Regions from separate parts of the Streptomyces sp. NPDC046805 genome, predicted to be linked through region 3. Evidence: riboswitches for the same ligand, from Rfam matches in the RefSeq annotation. Region 3 holds a riboswitch; each other region holds the start of a gene.
The links. Region 3 has a riboswitch for cyclic di-AMP ahead of ABZ910_RS20745 (transglycosylase family protein). Riboswitches for the same ligand answer to the same signal wherever they lie in the genome.

Region 1 (5,614 bases), on a different contig from region 3:
TCCCGGTCCGTGCGGCGATAGCCCGGGACAAGGTTCTGTACGTCCTGTACATTTTCAACAGAGAGCACGGAGAGCAGAGCGCGCGCAGACCTCTGCCGGAGTCGGCTCTGCCGCGAGGAGGGGTATGTCATGACTCGACCAGCCGCCCGCTACGTCCTGCCCGAGTTCACCGAGCGCACGAGCTCCGGTCAGCGCACGCTCGATCCGTACTCGAAGTTGCTCGAGGAGCGGATCGTCTTCCTCGGCACGCCGATCGACGACACGTCGGCGAACGACGTGATGGCGCAGTTCATGCACCTCGAACACGACTCCCCGGACCGGGACATCTCGCTGTACGTCAACTCCCCCGGCGGCTCGTTCAGCGCGATGGCGGCCCTCTACGACACGATCCGGTACGTCAGCTGTGACGTGGAGACGATCTGCCTGGGCCAAGCCGGCTCGTCGGCGGCGGTGCTGCTCGCGGCCGGCACGCCGGGCAAGCGGTTCGCGCTGCCGGGGGCGCGGATGCTGATCCAGCAGCCGTCGCTGCCCGAGCCGGTGCGGGGGCAGCCCAGCGATCTGGTCATCCAGGCGGAGGAGTTGACCCGGGTCCGCGCCCTTCTGGAGGACATGCTCTCCCGGCACACCGGGCGCGCCCCGGAGCAGGTGCACGAGGACCTCGAACGGGACTTGATCCTGGACGCCCAGGGCGCGCTGGAGTACGGCCTGGTGGACGGGATCATCACCAGCCGCAAGGCCTCGCGCGGCACACCGGATTCGAGGTGAGCCGCCGATGCTGCCACCCGAACTGCCGCCGCTGCCCGCTCTCACGTGCGCCGAGGGCGAGTTGATCGACCGCTACCTCGACGTGGTCGACCTGCTGGGCCGGATCAATCCGGCGCAGAACGCGGGCACGTACGGCGGACTGCGGGCCGCCCAGGCCCTGGTCCGCAAGGCGGTGGAACTCCGTGACGCGCTGAGCCTGATGCACCAGCGGGGCGAGACGGAGCTGCACGCGGCCACCCTGGCATGTGCCTTGCGGGTGCTGGACGGCGAACGCCGCACCGCCCGCGTGACCGTGCCGTCGGACGGCTCGGGCTGACGAAGAACACCGGCCCGGTCGCCACCCCGGTCCGGGCCTCCGGGCCCGAGTTCAAACGGCCCGAACGACGTACCCCTGTTCGGCGTAGACGAGCGACTTTTTTCGGGGCATCGCGGGTTGCACGGGACGCGCGCGCGAGGAGCGCGCCGAGCGCTTCCGCGCTGGTCCGGGGGTACGTCGACTCCTCGCCCGGTATGCGGGCACCCGGGTATCCACCCGAACGGGCCAATAGTGACGCATTCCTCACATACCCGGTTCCATTGGGATATTCGGACTCCAGTGAGTCAAGATCCCTGTCTGACGACAAGCCCCCGCCACCGCGGCGGGGCGGTCCGGGCGGACGCCGAGTCCTGCCGCCGCCCGGATGACCGGTCGACGGCAGTGGATCGGCAGGAGTGGAGGACCCGAGCAAGACGGGTCGCCCAGCGGACACCGGTCCGCTGTGCGCAGCCCTTGGGGTGAAGCCGCGGCAACGCGGCCGGGCAACTTCGCCAGCCCGAATCCGACAGGTCATCCTTCACAGGCGGCTGACGAAGGGTTGCGCATGATTGCGCTCAATCGCGTCCCGTCTCTCGTGGCCCGGGCCGGCACGGCCTCGGCCCTCACTCTCGCCGCCGTGGGCGGCTCGATCGTGGTGCCGGGCATGGCCTCCGAGGCCGCGGCCGCCGCCACGGCGACCAAGGCACTCCAGATCGCGGCCTCCAAGAAGGGCTCCCCGTACCGATGGGGCGCCACCGGACCGGGCAGGTTCGACTGTTCCGGGCTCACGCTGTACTCGTTCAAGAAGGTGGGCAAGAGCCTGCCGCGTACGGCGGCCCAGCAGTACAACAGGACCCACCATGTGTCGGCCCGCCATCGCAGGGCCGGGGACCTGGTGTTCTTCCACTCGGGCTCACGCGTCTACCACGTCGGCATCTATGCCGGGAAAGGAAGGATCTGGCACGCCCCGAAAACCGGGGACGTGGTGAAACTCCAGAAGATCTGGACGAGGAGCGTCTGGTACGGCCGGGTCGGCTGACCCGGCCTTTTTCTTGTCCTACGGCTCCTGCTGTCCCGCGGCGGTCACCGGCTCGGCCGGTACCGTCCAGGGGAGTTGGATGGAGACGGTCTTGCCGCCCTCGCGGGTGGGGCGGATGCGCAGCTTGCCACCGCATTCGGCGGCGAGCCAGCGGATGATGACCATGCCGCGCCCGTTGTCCTGCTGGACGGCCGCGGGAAGTCTCTTCGGGAACCGCGGGTGACTGTCGGTGACGCCGATGCGCAGGTGTTCGTCACGGACGAGCATCATGTCCACCCTGAAGGTGGGCGACTGCCCGAAGGTGTGCTGCACGGAGTTGGTGGCGAGTTCGGAGACGATGAGCCGGACGGTGTCGGCCGCTTCCGTGTCCGAGGGCAGGCCCCACTCCGCGAGCGTCCCCAGCACGAAGGAGCGGGCCGCGGAGACCGAGGCGGGATCGCTCGGCAGAGTGACGGATGCTTCCAGATGGTCTGCCATGGCGACGTCGTCCCTTTCCCACGGGACCGTAGTCCGACACGGAGCGGATGGTTCGCGTACGGTCCCGCACTGGTGCTTCGCCGTCAGACTGCCACCGCCGTGCCGGTCACGGTGCCGATCCACCGAGATATGCATATATCTGTCGCTCAAAGCGGTGAACTCTGCGACGGCAGACCGTATTTGGGAGGCTTGAAGGGAGTAAGGAGGAGCCCATGCAGCATGGTCCCGCGGTGCGCCGGCGGAAACTGGGCGCCGAACTGCGCACCCTGCGCACCGGCGCCTGCCTCACGAGCGGCGAAGCGGCCCGCCTGGTGGGCTGGCACCAGTCGAAGGTGAGCCGCATCGAGACGGGCGCCAGTGGCGTGAAATCGGCCGATGTGCGGTTACTCCTGGACGCCTACGGTGTGACGGACGGCCAACTACGGGAGTTACTCCTGGCGTTGGCGAACTCCGAGGACGGTGGCGGCCGGCACCACTGGTGGCACGCGTACCGTGGGGTACTGCCACCCGCCTACCGCGACTTCATCAGCCTGGAGTCTCAGGCGAGCGCGATGCGCACGCTGGAGACGTCGGTGGTCCCGGGGCTGCTGCAGACACCCGCGTACGCCCGGGCGGTGACGTGGGCGGCCGTGGGCGGGCCGGACGACGAGCCCGACGACCGGCTGGACGCCCTGGTGGAGGTGCGACTGGCCCGGCAGGAGGTCCTGCGCGCGGACCCTCCGCTGGAACTGACCGCCGTCCTCGACGAGGCGGTGCTGCGACGGCAGGTGGGCGGGCCGGAGGTCATGGCGGGGCAACTGAACAGGCTGATGGAGGCGGGGCGACTGCCCCAAGTAAGGCTTCAGGTCCTGCCGTTCGCGGCCGGCGCACACATCGGCATCACCGGCCCTTTCGTTATCTTCTCATTTCCGAGCACATCTGATCTGGATGTAGTTGTTCTCGACCACTTGACGAGTAGCCTCTACCTCGAGCGGAAAGAAGTCCTCCAGGCCTATACGGAGGCCTTCAACACCCTTCAGATCCACGCCCTTTCACCTGAGGACTCGTTGGATTACATCGCCGGGATAGGTGACGGCGCGTAAGGAGGCACCATGTCCGCACTGCCTCGGAACGTACCTACCAGTACCGATCTGCACGGTGTGCGGTGGCTGCGCAGCAGCTACAGCACCGGAGCCAACAACTGCGTGGAGACGGCTCGGCCGCGCCGCGGTCCCTGGACCGGGCTGCTCGCCGTACGCGACTCCAAGGACCCCGCCGGACCCGCGCTGCTCTTCTCTCCCCGGAGCTGGACGGAGTTCGTCGGCGCGTTCCGGTGACCCCGCACGCCCCGACCGAACCCCACGCAGCCCGACCCGACTGCCCCCGCTGACCCGTTCCCCGACCCGCGACGCACGGCCGTGTCACGCCGACTCATGGTCGCGCTTCGCCGATCACACGCACAGCGCGTGCGATCTCGGTCTCGGACAGGTCGGCGCGGGCGGTCAGCCTGAGCCGTGAGATCCCGTCGGGCACGGAAGGAGGACGGAAGCAGCCCACGGCCAGGCCCGCCCCTCGGCAGTCGGCCGCCCAGCGCACGGCCGCCTCCGGGGACGGCGCCCGCACGGAGACCACCGCGGCGTCCGGCCGTACCGCTTCCAGACCGGCGGCGGTCAGGCGTGCGTACAGGTCGGCGGCCACCTCGCGCGCCCGCGCCGCCCGCCGCGGCTGTCCGCGCAGCAGCCTGAGGGCCGCCAGGGCCGCGCCCGCGGCGGCGGGGGCGAGGCCCGTGTCGAAGATGAACGTCCGTGCCGCGTTGACCAGGTGGTCGATCACGTGCGCGGGACCGAGCACGACCCCGCCCTGGCTGCCCAGTGACTTGGACAGGGTGGCCGTGACCACGATGTCGTCGGCGCCCGCGAGTCCGGCCGCGTACGCGGCTCCCCGGCCGCCGTCGCCGAGGACGCCGAGTCCGTGGGCGTCGTCGACGAGCAGCCCGGCGTCACGCTCCCGGCACGCCGCGGCCAACTCGGCCAGCGGCGCCGCGTCCCCGTCGACGGAGAACACCGTGTCGGACACGACGACGGCCGCCCCCTCGTGCGTGTCCAGCGCCTTGCCCACGGCGTCCGGATCGGCGTGCCCGACGACCTGGGTTGCGCCGCGGGCCAGGCGACAGCCGTCGATGAGGGAGGCGTGGTTGCCGGCGTCGGAGACGATCAGCGAGCCGTGCGGTCCCAGCGTGGTGACCGCGGCGAGGTTGGCGGCGTATCCGGAGGAGAAGACCAGGGCCGCCTCGAAGCCGCAGAAGCCGGCCAACTCGCGCTCCAGCTCGGCATGGAGCTCGGTGGTGCCGGTGACCAGCCGGGACCCGGTGGAACCGCCGCCCCAGGCGCGCGCGGCGGCCGCGGCCCCCTCGACGACCTCGGGGTGGCGGGCCAGCCCCAGGTAGTCGTTGCTCGCGAGGTCCAGGAGCGACGAGTCGGCGGCGCGGGGCCGCAGGGACCGTACGAGCCCGGCGCGGCGGCGCTGCTGCGCCTGGTCGTCGATCCAGCCGAACGCCATGGCTCCTCCGCGGAATTTGTAGGCAATGAACAGACACTAGCCGCACGCCCAGCCACCCAGGGTGTGGCAATACCCACACGTCGAACCGCGTCCGTTGTGCGGTCCCTCCTTGGCCTGGGGCGGTCCCGTAGGACAGGATCGGGCCTCATGGACCTGCTGAACACGCTGGTGGACAAGGGGCTTCGGCGCGAGCTGCCGACCCGCGAGGAAGCGCTCGCCGTACTCGCCACCTCCGATGACGACCTGCTCGACGTGGTGGCCGCGGCCGGCAAGGTGCGACGGCACTGGTTCGGCCGGCGGGTGAAACTCAACTATCTGGTCAACCTCAAGTCCGGCCTGTGCCCGGAGGACTGCTCCTATTGCTCGCAGCGCCTCGGGTCGAAGGCCGACATCCTGAAGTACACCTGGCTCAAGCCCGACGAGGCCTCCCAGGCCGCGGCCGCGGGCCTCGCCGGGGGAGCCAAGCGGGTCTGTCTGGTGGCCAGCGGGCGCGGTCCGAC
Region 2 (5,614 bases), on a different contig from region 3:
GCCCGCAGGGCGCTCACGGTCCTGGAGGGTGCGTGACGTACCCGCTCCTGTGACGTATCCGGCGCTGTGACGTGTCCGATGACGCCTCCGACGCCGCTTGCGCGGCCCGCTCACGACCTAAAATCGACTCACTGTGTATGACTCCGTGAACACCCCCGAATCCTCCGGCGCCCCGCGGCCCGCCTCCGGCGAGCCGCCGGTGCCGCACGCCTCCGGTGCCCCCGTCCGGCACACCCGGGCCAAGGGAGAGCCGCGGTTTCCCGACGGGCCCCAGGCCGATCCCGCCGGATCGCACTTCGAGCGGCGGATCCGGAGCTTCCAGCCGCGGCGGAGCCGGGTGACCGCGGGGCAGGCGGACGCGCTGCAGCGGCTGTGGGCCCAGTGGGGGCTCGACATCGACGGTCAGCGGGTCATCGACCTCGGCGAGCTCTTCGGCAACGACCGCCGCGTCGTGCTGGAGATCGGCTTCGGCATGGGGGAGGCCACCGCGCAGATGGCCGCCGGTGACCCCGGCACCAACATCCTCGCCGTCGACGTGCACACGCCGGGGCAGGGAAACCTGCTGGGCCTCGCCGAGCGCGGCGGGCTGTCCAACGTCCGGGTCGGCAACGGCGACGCCATCATCCTGCTGCGCGAGATGCTGCGCCCCGACGCGCTCGACGGGCTGCGCGTCTACTTCCCGGACCCCTGGCCCAAGAAGCGGCACCACAAGCGGCGGCTGATCCAGCCCGAGTTCCTCGACCTGGCCGCCACCCGCCTCGGGCCGGGGGCGATCGTGCACTGCGCGACCGACTGGGAGCCGTATGCCGAGCAGATGCTCGACGTGCTCACCGCACACCCCGGCTTCGAGAACACCCAGCCCGAGGGCGGTTTCGCGCCCCGGCCCGAATACCGTCCGCTGACCCGTTTCGAGGGCCAGGGACTGGACAAGGGACATGTGGTGAACGATCTGCTGTTCCGCCGCGTACCGCACCAAGACGAACTCGCTCATTAATTCGAGCCCCCGTTGTCGGAGTCGATCACTAGAGTCGATGCCGTGGCCACCTTCCCTCCGTACCCGACACCGCCCACCGGTCCCGCCGGTCCCGCCGACGGTGTGCTCCGGCACGCGCACTGGTGGCAGCGCAGGTGGGTGCGGTACGGGTCGCTGATCACCCTCCTCGCGCTGTCCGGGCTCGTCATCCTCGCGCTCGTGCGCGAGCAGACCGGCACGGAAGGGTTCCTCGTCGGGCTCGGCCTCGCGGTGCTGCCCGTGCCGCTGCTCATGACGGCCTTCCGCTGGCTGGACCGGGTCGAGCCCGGCCCCTGGCGCAACCTGATCTTCGCCTTCGCGTGGGGGGCGTGCGCGGCGGCCCTGATCGCCATCGTCGCCAACACCTTCGCCATCCACTGGATAGCGACGGCGACGGCCGATCCGTCCAGCGCCCACACCCTCGGCGCCACCGCGATAGCGCCCGTCGTCGAGGAGTCCGCCAAGGCCGCGGCCGTCCTGCTCGTCTTCCTCTTCCGCAGACGGGACTTCACCGGGATCGTCGACGGGGTGGTGATAGCGGGGTTCACCGCCACCGGGTTCGCCTTCACCGAGAACATCCTCTATCTCGGCACCGCCTTCGGCACCGACCAGGTCAACGGCGCCCCCGGCATCGTCTCCGTCACCGCCGCCACCTTCTTCGTGCGCGTCATCATGGCCCCGTTCGCGCACCCCCTCTTCACCGTCCTCACCGGCATCGGCTTCGGCATCGCCGCGCAGTCCGCCGACCGGCAGCGCGCCCGGCGCATCCTGCTGCCGCTGTGCGGACTGCTGCTCGCGATGGGCATGCACGCGCTCTGGAACGGGTCGTCCACCTTCGGACCGTTGGGATTCCTCGCCGTGTACGCGGCGTTCATGGTGCCCGCGTTCGGGCTGCTGACCTGGCTGGTGATCTGGACGCGGCAGCGCGAGCTGCGGACCGTGCGCGAGGAGCTCCCGGCGTACGTCATGGCGGGCTGGCTGGGGCCGGCCGAGCCGTTCGCGCTGGGCTCGATGGGGGCGCGGCGGCTCGCCCGGGACTACGCGGGCCAGCACCTCGGCAAGCCGGCGGCACGGGTCGTGGCGCAGTACGAGGCGTACGCGACGTCCCTCGCCTTCCTCCGGCACCGCGGGCGCCTCGGCCGCGCGGGAGCCGACTTCGTCGTACGGGAGCGGGAACTGCTCACCGAACTGTGGAACCGCCGGCAGACGGCGCGCCCGGCACTGGAGTACGCGGCACGGGCGACGACTCCGGCGACCCCGCCCCCGATGTGGCCTGGGTACGGCCCGCAGCACGGCGCGGGCTACGGAGGGCAGCCCGGCGCGGTGTACGGGCCACAGCCGGGCGGAGCCTACGGGGCTCCGGGAGCGTACGGATATCCGTCGGCGTACCCCGTGGCGAATCCGTCGCCGAATCCGTCACCGAATCCCTCGGCAAGCCCCTCGGCGCAGTACCCCGCCTACAACCCGTACCGGTCGTAGTCGTCCGCTCTCCGCACCCGGTGACGGGCGCGGGCCGTGAACGCCGGACCGGCGGTCCTGACGTCGGGGGGTTGCCGTCAGGACCGCCGGGGATCGGGGAACCGCATGCTCAGGGGTGGAGGCCCTTGCTCAGCAGCCACGGCATCGGGTCGACGCCGGTGGCCTGGCCGCCCGGGTGGACCTCCAGGTGGAGGTGCGGACCGGTGACGTTGCCGGTGGCGCCGACGCGGCCGATGACCTCGCCGGTGGTGACCTTCTGGCCGACGCTGACGTTGATCGACGACTGGTGGCAGTACCAGAGCTCGGTGCCGTCGTCGAGGGTGAGCACCGTGCGGTAGCCGTAGGAGCCGGCCCAGCCCGCCTGGGTGACGGTGCCGCTGTGGATGGCCTTGAGCAGCGTGCCCGTGGGGGCGGCGAAGTCGAGGCCGGTGTGGTAGCCGGAGGCCCACATGGAACCGGGCTGACCGAAGGTGCCGGTGATCGTGTACGAGGGCGTCGGCAGCGTGTACTGCTTGGCCAGCGCGGCCAGGCGCGCCGCCTCGGCCGCCTTCTTGGCCGCGGCCTCCGCCTGCTCCTTGGCCGCCGCGGCCTGGGTGGCGGCCGCTTGCTCCGCCTCGGCCGCCGCGGTGGCGACCTGTTTGTCGGCCGCGGCCACGGCAGCGGCGGCGGCCTTGGTGTCGGCCTGGCCCTTCTGCCGCTCGGCCTGCGCCATGATGCGGTTGCGCAGCGCCTCACCGGCGTCGGTGGTGCCCTCGGTGCTGTCGGTGTCGCTCACTCCGACGCTGCTGAGGGCGGTCGCCGAACCCTTGGGCGCGGAGGAGCCGTCGTGCAGCAGGGAGTCGACCGAGGGCAGGTCGGACACGGAGAGGTCGGACACGGAGAGGTCCGGCATCGAGATGGACACCGGCGGCTTGCCGCTGTTGGCGCTGGCCATGCCGCCCGCGCCGACGGCGGCGATGACGCCGACACCCAGGACCGTGGAGCTGCGGGCGAGTCCGCCGCCGCGCTGCTTGCCGACACGGTGCCGGCCTCGCATCGGGCGGATGGACTCCTCGGTGGGGTTCCACTCCTCCCAGGGGCCCTCGTCGGTGATGTAGCTGCCGTAGCCGAAAGCCTCGGGCTCACGCTGACTCGGCACGAACGGGGCTGCTGGGGCAGGCCGGTTGGACGCCACGCGGGCGCACTCCTTTCCTCCGTCGCCTACCGGGTTAGCTGACGGGTTCGGAGCAGGAAGGTCTCCTACGCGCGTATACCTGCCGTGAGTCCACGGCGGCATCCACGTGATTCACCCCAAGGTGGTGGTTCCCCGGTTCCCTCGCGGGATTCGGCGCGTGCGCACGGAGCCGTCTCTTGTGACGGCTGGGACAACCGCGCTGCGTTATCGAACGTTAATAGACCCGCGGGGGAGATTCCAAGCCGTTCGTCTTGATCGTTAACGTTTCCGGGCGGGCGATTACGGCTCATCACCGGTGAAATTCGGGCGAGTTGACCACCCCTCGGGGACCCTCGACGGGAGCCGCGTAAACCCTTACCGACTGACTGTTTGTCAGTTGTTACGCGGAGGGCTGCCGAGCGGTCACCACTCGTTACAACGATCAAGGCGCGGCGCAAACAAGGCGAGGCGCGGCACACAGCCGCGGAGGGGAAAAGACTCAGGGCCGGAATCCATGTACTGGATTCCGGCCCTGAGTCTTCAGTAGCGGGGACAGGATTTGAACCTGCGACCTCTGGGTTATGAGCCCAGCGAGCTACCGAGCTGCTCCACCCCGCGTCGGTGAAACCAGTGTACGCCATCCGCGGGACCTTTTGCACATCGGTTCAGCGCCGCCGGTGATCAGCCCAGTAGATGGGCGTTCGGCTCCTTGGCCCGGGCCTCGTACTCGGGCAGTACGACGACGTCGACCCCCGCGGTCGCCAGCAGCCCGCTCCCGTCGGCGTCCTCGACGAACGTGTCCGGCTCCCGCCAGGCCGTGACGACCCGCGGTACCCCCGCCGCCAGGATCAGCCGTGCGCACGGCGCGGGCCGGGAGGCCCGCCGGGCGCACGGTTCGAGGCTGCTGTAGACCGTGGCGGTGGCGAGCCGCGGATCCCCGGGCTCGATCTTCGCGAGCGCCGCCTCCTCGGCATGGACCAGGAGGTCGTCCCCTTCGCGCGAGTACCCCCGCGCCAGCTCCGTCCCGTCGGCCGCCACCACGACCGCACCCACGCTGAACGCCGACCGCGAGGGCGGGCACAGCGTGGCCAGCTCGCAGGCGATCCGCATCCAGTGCCGGTCGGCGGCGACCACCGACGCCCCGACCCCGGGAGCGGTCGGCTCGTACTGCATCAGTACGACGTCCTCGATGCGCCGCGACTCCACGAGCCGCAGGCGTCCGGCCTGGTAGCCGCCCGGCCCGAACAGCCGGGGCGCCTTCGGGTCCCCCACGAAGAGCGGGGCCACGACCAGCTGGAGCTCGTCGGCGAGGCCCTGCTGGAGCAGCTGCGTGTGCACGGTCCCGCCACCCTCGACCATCAGGCGCCGCACCCCGCGCACGTCGTGGAGGTGCGTGAGCAGGGCCCGCCAGTCGAGGCCGGGGCCCAGCGGGACGATGTCGGCCGCGATGCCCAGCCCCCGGGCACGCTCCGCGCCCCGCTCCGTCGTGCAGACGAGTTTCTCGCCGCCCGTGTGCCAGAACCTCGCGTCGGGATCCAGGTCGCCGGAGCCGCTGACGGTGACCTTGAGCGGGTACTCCGGCTCCCCTCGGGCGACCCGGGCCGCCCGCCGCTCGGGCGCGTTGACCAGGAGCCGGGGATTGTCGGCACGGATCGTGCCGGCGCCGACCAGGATCGCGTCGACGGACGCCCGCACCTCGTCGACCCGGTCGAAGTCGGCCGGGCCGGAGAGCAGCAGCCGCTCGGGGCCGGTGTCGTCCAGGTAACCGTCGAGGGAGACGGCGGCGGACAGCAGGACGTACGGGAAGGGCATCGGCGTACTCCGTCGTGGAGTGGTCTGGGGTGGTCCGGTGATCCGGAGTGGTCTTGGTTTAATTTTTAAACAAACTTACACTGGTGGCATGACGACCCGCTGGCTCAGCCTCGAGGAGCAGCGCGCCTGGCGCGCGTACATCGCCGGCAGTCTGCTCC
Region 3 (5,614 bases):
GCGGAGCTGAGGGAGGAACTGGGCGACGTCCTGCTCCAGGTCGTCTTCCACTCCCGAATCGCCGAGGAGGACCCCGACGCTCCGTTCTCCATAGACGACGTGGCGGGCGGCATCGTCGCCAAGCTGATCCACCGCCACCCGCACGTCTTCGGTGAGGAGACGGCCGAGACGCCGGAGGACGTCAAGGAGCACTGGCTGCGCACCAAGGCAGAGGAGAAGCAGCGCGCCTCGGTGACCGACGGCGTCCCGCTGGGCCAGCCCGGCCTCGCCCTCGCGACGAAACTCGCCTCCCGTGTCCGCACGGCCGGACTGGACGTGCCGCTGCCGCGCGGGGAGGGCATCGGCTACGAACTGCTCGCGCTGGCGGCCCGCGCCGAGGAGGCGGGCGTGGACCCGGAGGCGGCGCTGCGCGCGGCGGCGCGGACCTACCGGGACGCGATCAGGGAGGTGGAGGGGGAGAAGAAGTGAGCTGAGACAGGGGAGGGAGGGGGAGGGGAGGGGGACCCCCTCAGACCGCCGTGAACCGCACCGGCAGTTCCCGCAGCCCCCGCATGATCAGCCCGCCCCGCCAGCGCAGGTCGGCGGGATCGGCCGCGAGCTGGAGGTCGGGCAGGCGGCGCAGCAGGGTCGCGAGGGCGGTGCGGCCCTCCAGGCGGGCCAGGGGTGCGCCGAGGCAGTAGTGGATGCCGTGGCCGTAGCCGAGGTGGGGATTGTCGGCGCGGGAGAGGTCGAGCGTGTCCGGCTCGGTGAAGCGGGCGGGGTCGCGGTCGGCGGCGGCGAGGACGACCAGCACGGGGTCGCCGGTGGCGATGCGCTGCCCGCCGATGGTGAGGGGTTCGGTGGCGAAGCGCCACGTGGCCAGCTCCACGGGGCCGTCGTAGCGGAGCAGCTCCTCGATGCCGGTGTCGAGCAGCTCCGACTCGCCGCGCTCGACGGACTCCTGGAGGCGGGCGCGCTGCTCGGGGTGGCGCAGGAGCGCGTACATGCCGTTGCCGATGAGGTTGATCGTGGTCTCGAAACCGGCGAACAGCAGCACGAAGCACATCGCGGCGGCCTCGTTCTCGGTGAGGTGCTCGCCGTGGTCGGAGGCGCGGATGAGGCCGGAGATGAGGTCGTCGCCGAGGTCGCCGCGCTTGCGGTGGATGAGGTCGGCGAGGTAGCCGCGGATCTTCTTGACCGAGCGGGCGACACCGCCGCGCGGGCCGCCCCCATGCCGGATCATCATGCCCGCCCAGTCACGGAAGTCGTCCTGGTCCTCGCGCGGGACGCCGAGCAGGTCGCAGATCGCGTAGATGGGGAGGGGGAAGGCGAACTCGTGGATGAGATCGGCCTCGCCGCGGGAGGCGAACCGGTCGATGAGGTCGTCCGTCAACTCCTGCACGCGGGGCGTGAATTCCGCCACCCGGCGCGGGGTGAACGCCTTGGACACGAGCCGGCGCAGCCGGGTGTGGTCCGGCGGGTCGATGTTGAGCAGATGCGTCATGAGGTTGGCGCTGCGCTCGCCCGGGATGCCGGTCTTGTGCTTGCCGTGCGCGTCCTCGGCGTGATGCTCGGGGTTCTTCGACAGCCGCTTGTCCGCGAGGGCCTGGCGCGCGTCGGCGTACCGGGTCACCAGCCATGCCTCGACGCCGCTGGGCAGCGTGGTCCGGTGGACCGGGGCGTGCTCGCGCAGCCAGGCGTAGGCGGGGTAGGGATCGCTGGCGAACTCCCAGGTGAAGAGTTCGGGGGCGGTGTTCGGGCCGTTCACGGAACGACCGTAACCGGAGCCGGTGCGTGCGCGCGCGGGCGCCGGGACGGGGAGGCGAATGAGCCCGCGGTATCCGGATAAAGGCGACTGGCGAGCAATTATGGGTGAGCGCTGTGATCTTCACGTGATCCGCGCGGGATTGACTTGTGACGGGCGATCGTCTGCCGATACGTTCACTCGTCAACACGGCGTCTCCGCTTCACTCGTGGCGCCGGGCACTGCTGTCGCACGAAAGGCTTCCGCATGATCTCCGGGAACGGTCGTCACCGTCGCCCTCGTCAGGCACCGGCTGTCCTCGTCGCGGCCGGAGTGACCGGCTCCGCCCTCGCCCTCCCGCTTCTGGGTGCGGCCAGCGCGAACGCGGCAGACGGCACCACGTGGGACCGGGTGGCCGAGTGCGAGAGCGGGGGTTCCTGGAGCGCCAGCACCGGCAACGGGTACTACGGCGGTCTGCAGATCTCCCAGGAGGACTGGGACAAGTACGGCGGTGGCCACTACGCCTCGAGCCCCGACGAGGCCAGCCGTTCACAGCAGATAGCCGTCGCCGAGAAGATGCTCGCCGACCAGGGGACGGGCCACTGGGCCACGTGCGCCCTGCTCGCCGGGCTCAGCAGCAAGTCGGGGTCGGTCCATGTCGACACCGGCGTCTCCGGGGGCGGTTCGTCCCATTCCGGCTCCGGCTCCTCGGGTGGGCACGGCTCGTCCGGTCTGATCGGCGCGTTGACGTCGGGCGGGTCTTCGTCCGGCTCCTCGTCCGAGGGCTCGTCGTCCGCGTCGTCCGCGTCCCCGTCGACGGATGCCGACGCGGGTGCCGGCGCCGAGAGCGGTTCCACCGGCTCCGGCGGCCCTGTCGAGACCGGGAAGTCCGCACCGGCCGGTTCCAGTGGCGCATGGAACGACGGCAGCTCGCACACGGCGAGCCCTGAAGCCGACGATTCGGACAACGAATGGCAGAGCGGTAGCTCTTGGAGTCTGGTCGACACCGGGGCGATCGGTGGCGGCGGTCGCCATCGGGGCGACAGTGCGGACGAAAATGGGGCGAACCGGGCGAGTGGTGACTCCGCCGACTCCTCCGCGCGGCACGCCTACACCGTCCAGGCGGGCGACACTCTCGCCTCCATCGCCGACTCCCTTGACGTGGACGGCGGATGGCGGGCGCTGTACGGCGCCAACAAGAAGGCCGTCGGTTCCGACCCGAACCGGATCGCCGCCGGTCAGACCCTCCACATCGGTGGCGAAAAGGGTGCGAAGTAGCGGGAGTTGGCGCCCCGCTTCGTCGCCAAATGTCCCGTTTGGCGAAAGTGTGGGATGACTCTCAGAAGCCCTGATCGTCTTTGGAATTCCGCGGATCGCGTGCCTACGGTCAAGTCCGCTCGTCACCACGAGCCCCGGCTGCCGCTACGCCGAGTCCTGCCAGCGGCCGTACGGGAACAGTCGACGCGTCAAGCGCCGTAGGCAGGAGCGGGGGACCCAAGGTAAGTGCCGGAACCGGCAGTTGATGCCGCGACCGGCTTGGGGTGAAGCCATGTCCCGCGAGGGACGTGGCCGGGCAACTCAACCGGCCCGAACCCGACAGCTCACCTCGCAGGCGTCGGTGAGGGGATCGATCCATGCTGTTTTCCAGCAAGGGCACGCACCGCCGTCCGTCCAAGGCCACCCGCGCTCTCGCGCTCGCCGGTGTCGCCGGCGCCGCTGTCGCCGCCCCGCTGATGGCGTCCGGCAACGCCTCCGCCGCCACCGCCTCCCAGTGGGACGCCGTCGCCCAGTGCGAGGCCGGCGGCAACTGGTCCATCAACACCGGCAACGGCTTCTACGGCGGTCTGCAGTTCTCCGCCTCCACCTGGGCCGCGTACGGCGGCACGCAGTACGCCGCCACCGCCGACAAGGCCACCAAGGCCCAGCAGATCGAGATCGGCGAGAAGGTCCTCGCCGCCCAGGGCAAGGGCGCCTGGCCGAACTGCGGCACGGGTCTGACCAGCACCCCGTACAGCGGTGGCACCGCCTCCTCCTCCTCCTCCGGCAGCACGAGCACCGGCAGCACGGACACCACCGCCACCGCCCACGCCAGTGAGCCGCAGGCGGCCACCCGCTCCACCGACCGCCCGGCCGCGAGCAAGACCGTCACCACCCCGACCGGCAAGAAGGTCAAGAAGGGCGACGGCGAGTACAAGGTCGTCAAGGGCGACACCCTCGGCTCGATCGCCGAGAAGCACAAGGTCGAGGGCGGCTGGAAGAAGCTGTTCGAGCTGAACAAGGACATCATCGAGGACGCGAACCTCATCTACCCGGGCCAGCAGCTGCACCTGAAGTAAGGAGCAGGCGGCCCCTCAGACTCCCCGCCCCGGCGCGTTTTCCCCCGTACGCGCCGGGGCGGGGGCTTTCCGGGCTTCTTTCAGCCCCCCCTTTGTTCCGCCCAGAAACAATATGTACGGTCGCCGTCGTGTCCATGGGGCGGTCGGTCGGCCGACCGGGACCCCCGGGCGGTTAGGCTCTAGTCGCAAGGCACAGCCAGGGCCGACACGGCCCATGTGCCCCGCACTTTCAGCGTCACATCCAAGAAGGAGATGCTCGTGCCGTCCATCGACGTCGTCGTAGCCCGGGAAATCCTGGACTCCCGAGGCAACCCCACGGTCGAGGTCGAGGTCGGCCTCGACGACGGCAGCACGGGTCGTGCCGCCGTTCCGTCCGGCGCCTCCACCGGCGCCTTCGAGGCCATCGAGCTCCGCGACGGTGACCCCAACCGCTACCAGGGCAAGGGCGTCGAGAAGGCCGTCCTCGCCGTGATCGAGCAGATCGGCCCGGAGCTCGTCGGCTACGACGCCACCGAGCAGCGCCTGATCGACCAGGCGATGTTCGACCTGGACGCCACCGACAACAAGGGCTCGCTCGGCGCCAACGCCATCCTGGGCGTCTCCCTCGCCGTCGCGCACGCCGCCTCCGAGGCCAGCGACCTCCCGCTGTTCCGCTACCTGGGCGGCCCGAACGCGCACCTCCTGCCGGTGCCGATGATGAACATCCTGAACGGCGGCTCGCACGCCGACTCCAACGTGGACATCCAGGAGTTCATGATCGCCCCGATCGGCGCGGAGTCCTTCTCCGAGGCCCTGCGCTGGGGCGCCGAGGTCTACCACACGCTGAAGAAGGTCCTGAAGACCAAGGGTCTGTCCACCGGCCTCGGTGACGAGGGCGGCTTCGCCCCGAACCTCGGCTCCAACCGCGAGGCCCTCGACCTCATCCTCGAGGCCATCAAGCAGGCCGGGTACGTCCCCGGTGAGCAGATCGCCCTCGCGCTCGACGTGGCCGCCTCCGAGTTCTACAAGGACGGCAAGTACCTCTTCGAGGGCAAGGAGCGCTCCGCCGCCGAGATGACGGAGTACTACGAGCAGCTCGTCGCGGACTACCCGCTCGTCTCCATCGAGGACCCGCTGTTCGAGGACGACTGGGCCGGCTGGAACGTCATCACCGAGAAGCTGGGCGACAAGGTCCAGATCGTCGGCGACGACCTCTTCGTCACCAACCCCGAGCGCCTGGCCCGCGGCATCGAGGAGGGCTCCGCCAACGCGCTGCTCGTCAAGGTCAACCAGATCGGCTCGCTGACCGAGACCCTGGACGCCGTCGAGCTGGCCCAGCGCAACGGCTTCAAGTGCATGATGTCCCACCGCTCCGGCGAGACCGAGGACGTCACCATCGCCGACCTGGCCGTCGCGGTGAACTGCGGCCAGATCAAGACCGGCGCCCCGGCCCGCTCGGACCGCGTCGCCAAGTACAACCAGCTGCTGCGCATCGAGGAGATCCTCGACGACGCCGCGGTGTACGCCGGCCGCAGCGCCTTCCCGCGCTTCAAGGGCTGAGCCTTCCCGCACGGCC

Region 1: another riboswitch for cyclic di-AMP. It lies ahead of ABZ910_RS18060 (C40 family peptidase); the one in region 3 lies ahead of ABZ910_RS20745 (transglycosylase family protein).
Region 2: another riboswitch for cyclic di-AMP. It lies ahead of ABZ910_RS28315 (M23 family metallopeptidase); the one in region 3 lies ahead of ABZ910_RS20745 (transglycosylase family protein).

Annotation. Positions count from the first base shown of each region.
Region 1 is NZ_JBEYYC010000015.1:70,985-76,598, forward strand. It holds gene ABZ910_RS18050 (ATP-dependent Clp protease proteolytic subunit) at 130-765, shown strand; gene ABZ910_RS18055 (hypothetical protein) at 773-1,081, shown strand; cyclic di-AMP (ydaO/yuaA leader) riboswitch at 1,442-1,622, shown strand; gene ABZ910_RS18060 (C40 family peptidase) at 1,626-2,099, shown strand; gene ABZ910_RS18065 (ATP-binding protein) at 2,118-2,576, opposite strand; gene ABZ910_RS18070 (helix-turn-helix transcriptional regulator) at 2,789-3,658, shown strand; gene ABZ910_RS18075 (DUF397 domain-containing protein) at 3,668-3,892, shown strand; gene ABZ910_RS18080 (8-amino-7-oxononanoate synthase) at 3,987-5,114, opposite strand; gene bioB (biotin synthase BioB) at 5,262-5,614, shown strand, end outside.
Region 2 is NZ_JBEYYC010000031.1:14,519-20,132, forward strand. It holds gene lhgO (L-2-hydroxyglutarate oxidase) at 1-36, shown strand, start outside; gene trmB (tRNA (guanosine(46)-N7)-methyltransferase TrmB) at 200-994, shown strand; gene ABZ910_RS28310 (PrsW family glutamic-type intramembrane protease) at 1,037-2,491, shown strand; gene ABZ910_RS28315 (M23 family metallopeptidase) at 2,601-3,665, opposite strand; cyclic di-AMP (ydaO/yuaA leader) riboswitch at 3,673-3,831, opposite strand; tRNA gene ABZ910_RS28320 (tRNA-Met) at 4,189-4,262, opposite strand; gene ABZ910_RS28325 (dihydrofolate reductase family protein) at 4,326-5,456, opposite strand; partial or broken gene ABZ910_RS28330 (MarR family transcriptional regulator) at 5,545-5,614, shown strand, end outside.
Region 3 is NZ_JBEYYC010000018.1:84,594-90,207, reverse strand. It holds gene ABZ910_RS20760 (nucleoside triphosphate pyrophosphohydrolase) at 1-468, shown strand, start outside; gene ABZ910_RS20755 (cytochrome P450) at 509-1,747, opposite strand; gene ABZ910_RS20750 (transglycosylase family protein) at 1,991-3,001, shown strand; cyclic di-AMP (ydaO/yuaA leader) riboswitch at 3,185-3,353, shown strand; gene ABZ910_RS20745 (transglycosylase family protein) at 3,358-4,059, shown strand; gene eno (phosphopyruvate hydratase) at 4,312-5,598, shown strand.